2 regions of the Klebsiella sp. PL-2018 genome follow, and region 1 is predicted to be linked to the other one. Evidence: predicted binding sites of a transcription regulator. Region 1 holds the regulator's gene; the other holds the start of a gene.
What was found. The regulator PhoB, encoded in region 1, activates phosphate uptake and scavenging genes when phosphate is short. The targets are predictions, from matches to a motif close to CTGTCATAAAACTGNCNNAT.

Region 1 (8,020 bases):
GGCCGTGACGTCGGCGATGGCGACAATCAGAATTTCGAAACAGTAGGTCCAGCCGGTGATATAGCCCGCCAGCGGGCCAAGATAATCCTGCGCGTAGCGCGAGAATGAACTGGCGGCCGGGTTATGCACCGACATCTCGCCCAGCGCGCGCATGATAATGTAGGCCGCGGCGCCGCCGATAATATAAGCCAACAGAACGCTCGGCCCCGCCATTTTAATCGCGTCAGCCGAACCATAGAAAAGGCCGGTACCGATTGCCGACCCCAGCGCCATAAAGCGAATATGCCGGGTACTTAGCCCGCGCTTAAGCTTGTTACTACTTTCCATCGTGTTCCATGCCGTTTTTCTCCTCTGGCCTTCGCGGGGGCAAAGAACAAAGGAGGGTGACCAAAAAAACAAAAAACCACGGGACCTGAAGTCCCGTGGTTAAACACCTGTGTAAAGCGTCGGTTAGTGCGCGCTGGATGTCACCTGACGTCCCGCTGCGCGATCCCAGATAACCGCCAGCACCACCATAACGGCGGTTGGCATCAGCCAGGCCAGGCCCTGCTCCGCCAGCGGCAGACGCGCGGTCCAGGACGGCATCATCTCTGCAAACGCCGACGCTTTAATGCCGTCAATGATACCAAACATCAGGCTGATAAACATTGCCGGGGCGATAACGCGGGACGAATTATGCCACCAACCGCGGGTAAAGCTTAATACAACCAGTGCGATACACGGCGGATAGATAGCCGTCAGCACCGGAATCGAAATCTGAATCAGGTGGCTCAGGCCGAGGTTGGAGACCGCCATCGAAAACAGGCCGAGGATAAACACCAGCGTACGGTAGGAGAACGGCAGATACTGGGCAAAGAACTCCGCGCAGGCGCAGGTCAGGCCCACCGCCGTCACCAGACAGGCGATAAAGATCAGCGCCGCCAGCAGGAAGCTTCCCGCGCCGCCGAAGGTGTGCTGGACGTAAGCATGCAGAATCGCCGCGCCGTTAGCGGACTGCTCCACCAGCGTGCCGCTATCGGAACCTAAACGGAACAGCGCCAGGTACAGCAGCGTCAGGCCCACGCCGGCCATCAGGCCAGCCCAGACGGTGTAGCGGGTCAGCAGGCGGGCTTCGGTCACGCCGCGAGAACGCGCGGCGTTGACAATCACGATACCAAAGACCATTGCCCCGAGGGTGTCCATGGTCAGATAGCCGTTGACGAAGCCGTTAGAGAACGGCGCGGTGCGGTAGGCTTCCATCGCGTGGCTCAGCGGACCGGCAGGCCAGACGATTGCCGCCACGGCGAGAATAATCAGGGCGATAATTTTCAGCGGCGCGAGGAAATTCCCCACGGTGTCCAGCAGCTTGCCCGGGTAGAGCGAAACGAGGATCACCAGCGCAAAATAGATAATGCTGTAAATCAGCAGCGGCAGCGGGCCGTCGCCGGTCAGCGGCGCAATCCCCACCTCAAAAGAGACGGTCGCGGTACGCGGGGTCGCGAACAGCGGCCCTACGGCCAGATAGCAGACGACCGCCAGCAGGATACCGGCGACTTTACCAATCGGCGTGCTCAGGCTCTCTACGCCGCCGCCGACTTTTGCCAGCGCCACGACCGTTAGCACCGGCAGACCCACGGCGGTAATCAGAAAGCCAATGGCCGCGCTCCAGACGTGTTCGCCGGCCTGTAAGCCAACCATTGGGGGGAAGATAATATTGCCTGCGCCGACAAACAGCGCGAAGGTCATAAAGCCCAACGCTATGATGTCGCGAGATTTTAACTGATGGGTCATAAATTCATTACAGCCTGTGGATGTGGTGTTGTAAAAACGGATAAATACCGCGCCTTTCCCCTGGGGATGATACAGCGGCCATTGTCAGTAAACTCAGCGGGATATGCTCCCAAAGCGGCGTGGAAAAGAATTGTTTTTTGAATTACCACGCAAAAACAGTCTGTCTGCGACCGTAGGGGGGCAATTTAAACGCTTATAACGTTTTAAAGCAAGGAGGGATCGCAAAAGCAGATGATTATGCTAACTCTATTTTGATGCGTAGAATTATTTACCTGATGGATAGAAAACATCTGGCTTATCATGCGAACAAAAAAGCAGCGAGCGTTCGTTAATTACGCAGCTGTGATTGCGCTGCAAAGGAAAATGACCAGCCGAAGCTGGTCATTGGCAAGTTATTCTGACACCCGGCCGCTCGGGCTCAATTTTTGGCAATTAAACGTTCCGGTAACAGGAAGCTAAAGCGGGTGCCTTTCCCCAGCGTACTCTCAATTTCGAGGCGGCTATCGTGATGGCTGACGGCGTGTTTGACGATCGCCAGCCCCAGACCGCTGCCGCCGGTCTGTCTTGAACGCGCTTTATCCACCCGGTAGAAACGCTCGGTCAGACGCGGAATATGTTCCGGCGCGATGCCCGGCCCGTTATCTTCGACGCTGAACAACGCTCCGTGCGGCGCGCGCTGCCAGCTTACGGTAATGTCCGTTCCCGGCGGCGTATGGTTGACCGCGTTATAGACCAGGTTGGAAATGGCGCTGCGCAGCTGTTCTTCATTACCCAGTACTTTCAGCGATTCATCGACCGAAAAATGCAGCACCTGCCTCTGCTGGCTTAGCGTTTGCGCCTCGCGCTCGACCACCCGCAGCATCATCGGCACATCGATTTTATCGTTCATCGCCAGTACCGGCGCGGCTTCGATTCGCGACAGCGTCAGCAGTTGCTTAACCAGGCCTTCCATGCGCTGGGTTTGTTCACGCATGGTGTGCAATGCTTTTTCGCGCGTTCCCCCTTCCAGCACCTGCTCCTGCATCATCTCCAGATACCCCTGCAGCACCGTCAACGGCGTGCGCAGTTCGTGGCTGACGTTGGCGAAAAAGTTTCGCCGCGCCCCTTCCAGCTGGTGCATCTGCGTGACATCGCGCGCCACCATCAGCAGCTGTTTATCGCTATAGGGCATCACGCGAATTTCAAGATGACGGCCGTTATTCAGCACCAGATTGAGCGGTTTGGAAAAATCGCGGTATTTCAGATAATTGGCAAATTCAGGGTAGCGCAAGAGGTTAAGGATGTTCTGCCCGTTATCGTCAGGCCAGCGCAGATTCAGGATCTGCTGGGCCAGACCGTTGCACCAGAACATCACCCCTTCTTCGGTGGTCAGCACCACCGCATCCGGCAGAGACTCCGCCCCGCTGCGAAAGCGCTTAATCAGGCTTCCCAGCTCACGGCGGCGCTTTTTATTACGCATCTGCATCTGGTGCAGTCCGTAAAGCAGCGGCTCCCAGCTGCCGCTGCCCGGCGGCGGCGTCATGCTGCGATCAACCCACAGCCACCACGACAGGCGCATCAGATTCCAGAAATGCCAGACAAGAAGACCGGTCACTGCCGCCAATAAAAACCACGGCAGGTAACCTAAAAACGCCCCGAGGATCAGGGCCGGGATACAACACAAGAAAAGCTCAAGCGCCAGCCTTTTCCATGACAGCCGTTCCAGCACGGTTCACACTCCTGTCAGCATTCAGAAACGGGCGGAGAAACGATATCCCGTACCGCGAACCGTTTGTACCATCCGGTCATGGCCGCTATGTTCCAGCGCTTTGCGCAGACGGCGAATATGCACGTCTACCGTTCTGTCTTCGACATAAACGTTGGTTCCCCAGACGTGATTCAGCAGCTGTTCGCGGCTATAGACTCGCTCCGGGTGCGTCATGAAGAAGTGGAGTAATTTAAACTCCGTAGGCCCCATATCCAGCGGATTTTCGCCGGTCATGACGCGATGCGAAGAGGGGTCGAGGCTCAGCCCCTGCATTTCAATCACCTCCTCCACCGCCATCGGCGAAATGCGCCGCATCACGGCTTTAATTCGCGCCACCAGCTCTTTCGGGGAAAACGGCTTAGTGATGTAGTCATCGGCGCCGGTCTCCAGGCCGCGGACGCGATCTTCCTCTTCGCCGCGGGCGGTCAGCATCACCACCGGAATATCACGGGTCATCGCTTCACGCTTGAGCTGTTTAATAAACTGCAGACCCGACCCGCCCGGCAGCATCCAGTCAAGGAGGATCAAATCAGGCCAGGGTTCATTGAGCTGATTGACCGCGCTGTCAAAATCTTCCGCCTCGACGGGCTGAAAGCCGTTTTGCTCCAGAACAAAGCAAACCATTTCGCGGATTGGAGCTTCATCTTCAACGACCAGAATTCTTCTCGCCATTATTTACCCTGTATTTTTTAGCCATCAGTATAGAAGTGCGCGGCCATTATGCGTCAGATTTATGACAGATTTATGAAAAAAATGACCGCCAGATGAACGCGGATTTCGAATTGTGACACGGACTTAACTCACCCAAAAGCAGCGTTATCCCCTCAATAATTCAGGTTTCACTCCCCACAAGTACAGGTAACCAGGTGGCTGGACGTAGCCAACGCATAAGCAACTTGAAGGATGACGGGTATATAATGCCGCTTACGCTTTTTCTCCAGGGAACAACTATGCGCATCCTTCACACCTCTGACTGGCACCTTGGGCAAAATTTTTACAGCAAAAGTCGCGCCGCCGAACATCAGGCGTTTCTCGACTGGCTGCTGGCCAGCGCGCAGGAACATGATGTCGATGCCATTATTGTTGCGGGCGATATTTTTGATACCGGCTCACCGCCGAGCTACGCGCGCGAGCTGTATAACCGCTTTGTCGTTCAGCTGCAGCAGACCCGCTGCCGGCTGGTGGTGCTGGCGGGAAACCACGATTCGGTTGCCACCCTCAACGAGTCGCGAGACATTCTCGCCTTCCTGAATACGACGGTGGTGGCCAATGCCGGCCACGCCCCTTTTATCCTGCCGCTGCGCGACGGTACGCCGGGGGCGATTTTTTGTCCGGTACCGTTCCTGCGCCCGCGTGAGCTGGTGACCAGCCAGGCCGGGCACTCTGGCGGCGAAAAGCAGCAGCTGCTGCTCAGCGCCATCAGCGACTACTACCAGCAGCAGTACCAGCTGGCCTGCGAACTGCGCGGCGACCGGGCGCTGCCGATTATCGCCAGCGGCCATTTAACCACCGTCGGCGCCAGCAAAAGCGACGCGGTTCGCGAAATCTATATCGGTACGCTGGACGCCTTCCCGGCGAGCCGTTTTCCGCCCGCCGACTATATCGCGCTCGGCCACATTCACCGGGCGCAGGTGGTCGGCGGCTGCGAACATATCCGCTACAGCGGTTCGCCCATCCCGCTGAGCTTTGACGAAACCGGGAAAAATAAGAGCGTCAATCTGGTCACTTTCGCTAACGGCTGCCTGACGGACGTCACGCCGCTTATCGTCCCCGTCACCCAGCCGCTGGCGGTCCTGAAGGGCGATTTCGCCAGCATTAGCGCACAGCTAAACCAATGGCAGAATAACGACCAGCAGCCCTCAGCGTGGCTGGATATCGAAGTCACCAGCGACGAATATATGCATGATATCCAACGTAAAATCCAGGCGCAGACCGAAACGCTGCCGGTAGAAGTGCTGCTGGTGCGCCGCAGCCGCGCCCAGCGCGATCGCATTCTGGCCGGCGCTCAGCGCGAGACCCTCAGCGAACTGCAGGTGGAGGACGTCTTCGCCCGCCGTCTGGCGCTGGAAACGCTGGAAGCAACGCAGCAGCAGCGCCTGGAACAGCTCTTTAATGAAACGCTGCATAGTCTGAACGGTGAGGATCGCCTGTGAAAATACTCAGCTTACGCCTGAAAAACCTCAACTCACTCAAAGGCGAATGGAAAATTGATTTCACCGCTGAGCCCTTCGCCAGCAACGGACTGTTCGCGATAACCGGGCCAACCGGCGCCGGAAAAACCACCCTGCTGGATGCAATCTGTCTGGCGCTGTATCACGAAACCCCGCGCCTGAGCAGCGTGTCGCAATCGCAGAACGATCTGATGACCCGCGACACCGCCGAATGCCTGGCGGAAGTGGAGTTTGAGGTAAAAGGCATCGCCTACCGCGCCTTCTGGAGCCAGAACCGGGCGCGAAACCAGCCGGACGGCAACCTGCAGGTTCCGCGCGTCGAGCTGGCGCGCTGCGAGGACGGCAAGATCCTCGCCGATAAGGTCAAAGATAAGCTGGAACTGACCGCCTCGCTCACCGGCCTGGACTATGGCCGCTTCACCCGCTCGATGCTGCTGTCGCAGGGGCAGTTCGCCGCCTTCCTGAACGCGAAACCGAAAGAGCGCGCCGAGCTGCTGGAGGAGCTGACCGGCACCGAGATTTACGGCCAGATTTCGGCACAGGTCTTTGAAAAGCATAAGCAGGCCCGCGTCGAGCTGGAGAAAATTCAGGCCCAGGCCTCCGGCGTGCTGCTGCTGAGCGACGAACAGCAGCAGGCGCTCCAACAAAGTTTGCAAGCGCTTACTGATGAAGAAAAACAGCAGGTTAGCGAACAAACCCGCCTGCAAAATGCCCGTCAGTGGCTGGTACGCGGCGCAGAGCTGACGGCAGAAGATCGGCAGGCTCAAACCGCGCTACGCGAAGCGCAGGCTGCGCTGGAGCAGGCGCAACCGCAGCTTACCGTATTGCTGAATGCCCAGCCCGCGGAGCAGCTACGCCCGCAGTGGACGCGTCAACAGGAGCAAACCGCCGCGCTGGCGCAAACCCGCAATCTGAGAGAAGAAGTAAATACTCGCTTACATGAACGACTGCGGCTGCGGGCGGGGATTCGCCTCGCCGCCCGGCAGCAATCTGAACGCCTGCAGAACCACCAGCAAACGCTCGCCGCATGGCTAAAAGAGCACGACCGCTACCAGCGATGGGGCAATGCGCTGGCGGGCTGGCGGGCCGCTTTCCAGCAGCAGGCCCGCGATACGCAGCAGCAAGCCGCTCTGCAGCAGCGTCTGGCGGAAACCAGCCGCCGGCTGGGCGAACTGCCGCCCGACGGGCTGGCGCTGGATGCTGAGCAGGTCAGCGCCAGCCTCGCGCAGCACGCCGCGGCGCGCGCTCTGCGCCAGCAGCTCGCGGCCCTGCATGGCCAGCTGCAGCCGCTGAGCCAGCGATTATCACAGCTTCATGCCGCCGGGCAGGCCAGTAAGCAGGAGCAGGAGCGGCTGGAAACCACCCTGGCCCAGCGCCGTCAGGCCTATAAAGAGAAGAATCAGCAGTTTAGCGATGTCAAAGCCCTGTGCGAAATGGAAGCGCGCATTGCCGGCCTGGAGGCCGAACGAGCCCGCCTGCAGCCCGGTTCCCCCTGTCCGCTCTGCGGTTCCGCGCAGCATCCGGCCGTCGCCGAGTATCAGGCGCTGGTTCCCGGCGTAAATCAGGCGCGGCGCGATGCGCTTGAGCGCGAAGTCAAACAGCTGGCGGAGGCCGGCGCCCTGGTACGCGGCGAGCTGGACGCCCTGCTTAAGCAGCAGCAGAAAGAGGCCACCGAGAAAGCATCGCTTCTGCAGCAGGAGCAAGCGCTTACCTCACGCTGGCAGGCGACAATCGCCGGATTAAATATCGACCTGACGCCAAAGGATGACATTCCCGGCTGGCTAAACGCGCAGCAGGAGCATGAACAGCGGCTGTATCAGCATCAGCAGCGTCTGGCCTGGCAGGCCCAGCAGCAGGAGTGCCAGCAGCAGCTCCAGCAGCTCCAGCAGGAACAAGCGCAGCGCAGCGCCGCGCTGGCGGCTGAACTGGCCGCATTTGCGCTGAGTTTACCGGCAGCAGAGCAGGCCGCAGGCTGGCTGGCGCAGCGGGAAGACGAGACCCGCGGCTGGCAGGCCAAACAGAACGAACTGATCGCCCTGCAGGAACAGCTTCAGCAGTTGACCCCGCTGCTGGAGTCCTTGCCGGAAACGGACTTAGCGGCGGAACCCGCGCCGCTGGACGGCTGGCGCCAGGTGCACGACGACTGCCTCGCGCTTCAGAGCCAGTGGCAAACCCTGGGGCAGCAGGAGAGCCAGCAGCAGGCTCAGTTGAAAGAGAGCGAAGCGCAGTTCAGCGCGGCGCTGGCCGCCAGCCCATTCGCTGACCAGCAGGCGTTTCTCGCCGCGCTGCTCGATGAGGAGGCGCGCCGGCGCCTTGAACGCCTGAAGCAGAC
Region 2 (8,020 bases), 920 kb from region 1:
ATCGCGTCGATGGCATTATCTTCGTCGGCCTCATTGCTATCCTGATTTATAACAATATTGCCAGCCAGGGCGAACTTATCACCACCTGGCTATTATCTGCCCTGGCCTTGATGGGGTTATATCTTTTCTGGATCCGTTCACCCAAAATCATCTTCAAAAAAGAAGGCTTTTTTTTCGCCAATATCTGGATCGAATATAAGCGTATTAAAGAGATGAATTTATCGGAAGATGGCGTGCTGGTTATGCAATTAGAGCAGCGTCGCCTGCTAATTCGCGTACAAAATATCGACGACCTGGAAAAAATATACAAACTTCTCATTTCAACTCAATGAGTTACAAATATAGCCTGCGCTATATTTTGTCATTCCCCGGCGAATGGAATATAGCCGCGGCTATATTCCATTCGTTTAATTCGCCGATATTTATTAACGAATTATTCACTTCTAAATTTAAATGAAAATCGTTATCATTTGGTTAGCAAAATAACCTGACTCTGTTATTGTTTTATATTCTAAAATTATGTTAAGGTTGCGCCCGTCGTTGGGGAGTAGCCAATTTTCTGCCTGCCAGAAAATGTACGTGTCAACATACTCGTTGCAAAACGTGGCACGTACGGGTTGAAGAAGAACGTCTTCAATCAGGCGAGACCATAGACGCATCGCTGCTGTACGCGGCGCCTCATCTTCAGGATGGGCTGCGTATTTTTACTGGGGGCGGCGATGTGTCATATGGATTATCCCCGGTCAGGACGCTCTCATGAATGTATCCGCTACAATTCTTCTTGCCTTCGGCATGTCCATGGACGCCTTCGCGGCCTCTATTGGCAAAGGCGCCACTCTCCATAAACCTAAATTTTCTGAAGCCCTGCGCACGGGTCTTATCTTTGGCGCTATCGAAACGCTCACGCCGCTGGTCGGTTGGGGAATGGGGATGCTTGCCAGCCAGTTCGTTCTCGAGTGGAACCACTGGATTGCCTTTGTGCTGCTGGTGTTTCTCGGCGGTCGAATGGTTATCGAAGGGTTTCGCGGCGGCAACGACGACGACTGCGAAACTCCGCGACGCCACGGTTTCTGGCTGCTGGTGACCACCGCATTCGCTACCAGCCTTGACGCCATGGCCGTCGGCGTTGGCCTGGCGTTTCTGCAGGTCAACATTATCGCCACCGCGCTGGCTATCGGCTGCGCCACGCTGATAATGTCGACGCTCGGTATGATGGTGGGACGTTTTATCGGCCCGCTGCTCGGCAAACGGGCAGAAATCCTAGGCGGTATCGTGCTGATTGGCATCGGCGCCCAGATCCTCTGGAGCCATTTCGCCGGCTGATCCTCAGGCGTCGCGCTGCCAGCAGTGAATGGCGAAATCGGTCTGGCAGCCAAATCCCACCTGTTGACGCAGCGCTTCCCGAACCGGCGGCTTAGCCCGCCACGCAAACGGCGTCATTTGCAGTAAAGCTTCCGCCTCGCTGCCGTTAAGCTGCATCGGATAGGCCAGCTGCTGCTGGTGACGTAGCGTAAACCCTGCCATCTCTTCCGCGTTTTGCTCGTGCAAACGCACTTCGTCGTATATCAACCCTTTCAGCTCCATCAGGTGACGAGGCCCCGGCGTCGCGGTGATGACCCAGCCGCCGGGGCGGACAACGCGCGCCAGCTCAACGGCATTGCAGGGGGCGTAAATACGTACTATCGCATCCAGGCTTGCATCCTCAAACGGTAAACGCTGGCTGGAGGCGACGCAAAAGTTGACCTGCGGGTACCGTTTTGCCGCCGCGCGGATAGCGGATTTCGACACGTCCAGACCCCAGCTGCGGCTGGCGATGGCGGCAAAAGCGTGGGTGTAGTAGCCTTCCCCGCAGCCGATGTCCAGTAAATCGGTCGGAGCGAAAGTGTGCAGATAAGCGCAGATCGCGTCGCGAAGCGGCTGATAATGACCCGCATCGAGAAACGCCCGCCGGGCCTGCATCATTTCAGCGCTGTCGCCCGGATCGCGGGAGCGCTTAAACTGCACCGGCAGTAAATTGACGTACCCTTCCTTCGCCAGATCGAACTGATGCCGCTGCGGGCAGATAAAGCTATTATCGCGGCGCTCAAGCGGCGCGTGGCAAAGTGGGCAACTGTAAGACATGGCAACTCCGGTGTGCTGAAAGGGCGAAAGTGTAGCGCTATTCGCCCCTCCAGGCCACCGTTACAGCGCAGGCGGCAGCACGCCGTCATGATGCATGACGATCAGGTTTTCAGAACCCTGCGGCATCCCATCTGGCATCACGTTTTCCAGGCGCAGGACATCGCCCATGATCTGGCTGAATACCGGCGCCGACACTGCCCCACCGTAATACGAACCGTTGCTGGGGTCGTTCATCACCACTACCAGCGCAAATTTTGGGTTACTGGCGGGCGCCACCCCTGCGGTGTAGGCCACGTATTTGTCGATATATTTCCCGTCAGGGCCAATTTTCTTGGCGGTACCGGTTTTTACCGCCACCCGATAGTCGCGCACCGCCGCTTTTGTGCCCCCGCCGCCCGGCAAGGCAACGCTCTCCATCATATGTTCGACTTCATGCACAATCTGCTCCGGCATCACTCGGGTGCCCATGACCGGCGGATCGATACGCGTGATCGATAGCGGACGCTCAATACCGTAGCTGCCAATAGTTGCGTAAACGTGCGCCAGCTGGAGCGGCGTAACCATCAGGCCGTAACCGAAGGCGAATGTCGCCCGGTCCAGCTGTCCCCAGTAGCGACGCTGCGGCATCAGCCCGGCGCTTTCACCGGTTAATCCCAGACCGGTAGAGTCGCCGAAACCGAACGCTTTATAGGTATCGATAAGATGTTGAATCGGCATGGCCAGCGACAAATGTGAAACGCCGGTATCGCTGGATTTTTGCAGAATGCCGGTGAGGGACAGCTCAGGGTAGTAACCGACGTCGCGAATACGATGACCGTCGAGGGTAAACGGATGGGTATCCACCACGCTATCCGGCTGAACAATGCCCTGCTGGAGCGCGGTCATCAGCACCAGCGGCTTAACCGTCGACCCCGGCTCGAAAGTATCGCTAATCGCGCGATTGCGGAAATCATCCAGCTTCGCGTCATCGCGATTGTTAGGGTTGAAATCGGGGTAGCTGGCCATCGACAGGATTTCCCCGGTATCAATTTTAATTAATACCGCCGCCCCTGATTCCGCTTTGTTCCAGCGCACGGCGTTATCCAGCGCGTCCTCGGTCACCGTTTGCAGACGCTCATCGATACTGAGCTGCAAATTGTGGGCCGGGACCGCCGGGACTTCGGTGATATTTTCGATGACGTTGCCGTGCCGGTCTTTGCGCACCAGGCGACGCCCGGGCTGACCGGTTAGCTGGGCATTAAAGCTTTTCTCTACCCCCTCGATTCCTTGATTATCGATATTGGTAAAGCCCAGCAGATTAGCCGCAACGTGCCCCGCGGGATAAAAACGACGCGACTCATCGCGCAGATTAATCCCCGGCAGGTGCAGCTTGTCGATCCACTCCGCCTGCTCCGGGTTTATCTGGCGCGCCAGATAGAGAAAACGCGCATGAGGATGCGCCTGCACGCGATGGGCAAGCTCGCTAAGGTTGAGGTGTAAAGCTTGCGCCATCGCCTGCCAGCGCGGGCCATATCCGACGCCGCCTTTTGCGAGAGTTGTTTGCGGATCGATCCAGATGGCGCTCACCGGCACGCTAACCGCCAGCGGGCGGCCCTCGCGATCGCTAATCATGCCGCGCTGCACGTCGATAGGCTCTTCGCGCAAGGAGCGCATATCTTCTTGTTTAACCAAATTGTCGGGAGAGACAATTTGCAGCCAGCCTACCCGGGCCAGCAGCAGACCCATACAGCAAAGAATGGCCACGCATAACAACCCAAACCGCAGAGGGGTAAAGTTGGCGGCTGACTTAAGTTTGTTCTTTTGCACCTTAGCTCCATCATTATTTTGCAACCACCTGATTTAACAGATATATACAAAACAGGTTGCTAAACAGTGCTAATAAGGATGTTGTTTTGCAACAAAGCGCAACAGAGGGAGGAAAAATGACATGATTTGCAATAAAGACTAAAAAGCCCCGCGGCTGCGAGGCTTTCTTACAAGATTCAGTGGTCTAAATCAGATAGCAGTTACGTTAACTGCAGCTGGACCTTTCTGGCCGTCCTGAATTTCGAACTCAACGTTCTGGCCTTCAGCCAGAGTTTTGAAGCCGTTACCCTGGATAGCGGAGAAGTGTACGAACACATCTTTGCTGCCATCAGCCGGAGTAATGAAGCCAAAACCTTTAGACTCGTTGAACCACTTAACTTGACCTTTAATCTTTGCCATTTGCAAAATTCCTTAGACTGTTTTCTTCGCCCGTGGGGCACTTACATAGATAAAACTGACACATGACTGCATGAGGCACTAATATAAGGTTCGGCAGAGAAGCGGTATTCAACGACAACGTGTTTACTCAGGACTTCTTTACTGAAAATGCCACACATAAACAGAACTGTACCTCGTTTAACCCGAAACGTGTTATCACATACTACGTAAATAATGGCAAGCCATTTTTAGACGGCTCTCGATCGCTCGCACAAATTATAAGGGAATCATTTGATCACCTGCACATTTATGCGACTTTGCTTCCTCTGGCTTATCCTTCTCCCTCCGCGCTGGCGCCGCTGAGACGGCCCCCTGCCTGGGAGTTTATCCGCCATTGCTCAATGACTTCAGCTTGCCGGGCCCCGCGTAGAGCCAAGCTGCCAATTTTAGGGGGAGTCAGAAAGCATTGCATAAAGATGCATTTAAAAGCTCATATCGATAGTTGAAAAATTGCTTTACAGGCCCATGGCATAATATCGAAGCGCGTTAATTGAAGTACTTAAAATATTGTCTATACTTCATCGCAATAATGAACGCCTGATGACAGTCAGGTCTTTCCTGTTCTTTTATTTGATGAATTAAACAAACTAATTAAAGAGAGCATAAACGCGCCGCCTCCGCTTGCCGGTGGGCAGGTTTACGTTCGGAAGAGAATTTATCGATAAGGATACGTTATACACCGGGGGAGATACAGGCGCACACCGTCACGATGTACACCTGACAATCAGATTAGCGCTCTGCGACCAGACGAATGAAGTCGTCGTCGCCTTTCCCCTTCTCGGCGATGGAAGGTTCTGCGGCACTCTCCTTCTCTGGCTCATTGGCCTCGCAGAGACGGCGCAGCAGCGCGTTTTGCCGCTTTTGCTGATCCAGCAGCGCCTGCAGCAGCGCTATCTGCTCATTAGCGCGCGAGCTGGCGCGATTAACAAAAAACCATAACAACAGGCCGACAAGCAACAGCACAACTGAAAGCGCCACGGATGCCAGGCTTACAATCCCAGGATTTAGTAACTCACTCATTTCACCACCTCAAAGAGAAGGCGTTTATTCTACCACCCGCGCGGCAGAAGAAAATCAGTCATATTAAAAATGTCTTACCAGGGAATAAATTTATTGATAGTGCAGATGCCGCTGAAGAACTGTACATCCTGATCGCACATTACGTTAAGCATCTGAGTCCATAGCAGTAAACAACCTGCGATGATGACTATCAGCAAAACCCAGCGTAATTTTTTCACTCCACACTCCGCATCAGTACCAGATGTCGCCAGGATAACATGACCTTCTTAAACCGCGGCTAACTGTAATACGAAAGGCAAGTTTAGGAATCATAGACTTGTTTCAAACGATGTTCATGCCAGAATGGACGCAAGGATAATACAAATAATGAGGCAACAATGCGATTGATCATTCGTACCATTGTGGTGCTGGCTATCTTGTGGATTGGCGTATTATTAAGCGGCTACGGCGTATTAATGGGCAGCAGTGAGAATGCCGGGGGGCTGGGATTGCAGTGTAAATATCTCACGGCTCGCGGCATCAGTACCGCACAATATGTTCATTCCAGCAGCGGTATTATCGGCATTACCGATTGCCCTATCCTGCGAAAAAGCGCCACGGTTGTTGATAACGGCTAGTCACGATCGGGCTACAGACGCTGTAGCCCGATTTACGCACAAGGTCAGAACGGATAATCGTTGTAGCCCATCTGTTCTGAAATTTTACGCGCCGCCGTGTGCAGCATCGCCACGTACTCGTTCAGGCGCTCTTCCGAGAAACGCAGCGTCGGGAAAGAGATACTCAGGCCCGCGATAACCACGCCGAAGCGGTCGAAAACCGGAACCCCGATGCAGCGCAGTCCCTCTTCCTGCTCTTCGTTATCTTCGCCATACCCCTGCTCGCGGACCTTATCGAGAACCGCCAGCAGCTCTTCGGTGCTGGTGATAGTTCGGTCGGTGCTGCGTTTGTACTCCACCCCTTCCAGAATCTGCTCAACCTCGGCACGATCGCGCCAGGCCAGCAGCACTTTACCGATCGCGGTGCTGTACAGCGGGTTACGACGCCCGATGCGCGAATACATGCGCAAATTGTACATTGAGTCGATTTTGTGGATGTAAACAATGCTGTCTTCATCCAGGGCGCCCAGGTGGACGGTCTCTTTCGTCAGGCGTGAAAGCTCGCGCATCTGAATATCAGCGCTGCGCACCAAATCAACGTTCTGCAAAGCCCGCGCGCCAAGTTCGAAGAGTTTCAGGGTCAGAGAATATTTCTCGGACTCACCTTCCTGAGCTACGTATCCCAGCGATTTCATGGTCTGCAAAAAGCGATAAACGGTGCTTTTTGACATCATGACGCGCTGGGACAGTTCGGTAATGCCAATTTCACGCTCTTCGCCAAGCGCCTGCAGAATGCCAAAAACCTTCAATACCGAAGAGACAGAATCTGGCTGTTTATCCAAATCTGCAACTGCCATTTATCACCTCATCGCAACTGTTTTATAAAAATTAGAACCGGTTTTTATTATAAATTCGCATCCCGTTACCCGCAATCGTTCTTCTGCCGATTCGTTACAAATCTGCGACATGCCGCTGAATAATCAATGCTAAAATTATTAACCAGTTAATAGTTCCCGATAAGATACAGACTTCACATGGATAAAAACATCTCCGATGGGCTGCCTTTACCGCAGCGTTACGGCGCCATTCTGACCATTGTATTAGGCCTGGCGATGGCGGTGCTGGACGGCGCTATCGCCAACGTCGCCCTGCCGACCATCGCCAGCGATTTAAACGCATCCCCGGCCTCTTCAATCTGGATAGTTAATGCCTACCAAATTGCTATCGTTATCGCGCTGCTGCCGCTCTCTTTCCTCGGCGATATGGTCGGCTACCGGCGTATTTATAAAATCGGCCTGGTGCTTTTTACCTTCACGTCACTGGCCTGCGCGCTCTCCAGAAGCCTGGAAATGCTGACCCTGGCGCGCGTGGCGCAGGGGCTCGGCGGCGCGGCGCTGATGAGCGTTAACACCGCGCTGATTCGCCTGATTTATCCTCAGCGCTTTCTCGGCCGCGGGATGGGGATCAACTCTTTCGTGGTGGCCGTCTCCTCCGCGGCGGGGCCGACCATCGCCGCCGCGATTCTCTCAATGGCTTCATGGCAATGGCTGTTTCTGATTAACGTTCCGCTGGGGATTATTTCACTGCTTCTCGCGATGCGCTATCTGCCAGCTAACACCGGCCGCAGCAAGGTTACCCGCTTCGACCTGCCGAGCGCCATCATGAATGCCCTCACTTTTGGCTTACTGATTACCGCCCTCGGCGGGTTCGCTCAGGGCCAGTCAGGCGCGCTGGTTGCGGCGGAGGTTATGGCCATGCTGGTCGTCGGGTTCTTTTTTGTCCGCCGCCAGCTCAAAATGCCGGTCCCCCTGCTGCCGGTTGACCTGCTGCGCATTCCGCTATTCTCTCTGTCAATTTGTACGTCGATATGCTCTTTTTGCGCCCAGATGCTGGCGATGGTTTCGCTGCCGTTCTTCCTGCAGTCAATGATGGGGCGTAGCGAGGTGGAAACCGGTCTGCTCCTGACGCCGTGGCCGCTGGCCACTATGGTCATGGCGCCGCTGGCGGGATATTTGATTGAGAAAGTTCACGCCGGGCTG

Region 2: the regulator PhoB is predicted to act here: its motif matches at 6,930-6,949, upstream of kdgR (DNA-binding transcriptional regulator KdgR).

Annotation. Positions count from the first base shown of each region.
Region 1 covers NZ_CP077673.1:1,272,875-1,280,894, reverse strand. The annotation lists gene proY (proline-specific permease ProY) at 1-327, opposite strand, end outside; gene brnQ (branched-chain amino acid transporter carrier protein BrnQ) at 451-1,770, opposite strand; gene phoR (phosphate regulon sensor histidine kinase PhoR) at 2,189-3,478, opposite strand; gene phoB (phosphate response regulator transcription factor PhoB) at 3,500-4,189, opposite strand; gene sbcD (exonuclease subunit SbcD) at 4,468-5,670, shown strand; gene sbcC (exonuclease subunit SbcC) at 5,667-8,020, shown strand, end outside.
Region 2 covers NZ_CP077673.1:2,192,619-2,200,638, reverse strand. The annotation lists gene MKleb_RS10235 (DUF986 family protein) at 1-332, shown strand, start outside; yybP-ykoY riboswitch at 531-685, shown strand; gene mntP (manganese efflux pump MntP) at 757-1,323, shown strand; gene rlmA (23S rRNA (guanine(745)-N(1))-methyltransferase) at 1,327-2,121, opposite strand; gene ftsI (peptidoglycan glycosyltransferase FtsI) at 2,182-3,927, opposite strand; gene cspE (transcription antiterminator/RNA stability regulator CspE) at 4,117-4,326, opposite strand; partial or broken gene MKleb_RS10210 (DUF2627 domain-containing protein) at 4,339-4,484, opposite strand; gene MKleb_RS10205 (YebO family protein) at 5,095-5,385, opposite strand; gene mgrB (PhoP/PhoQ regulatory lipoprotein MgrB) at 5,460-5,603, opposite strand; gene MKleb_RS10195 (YobH family protein) at 5,763-6,002, shown strand; gene kdgR (DNA-binding transcriptional regulator KdgR) at 6,047-6,838, opposite strand; gene MKleb_RS10185 (MFS transporter) at 7,016-8,020, shown strand, end outside.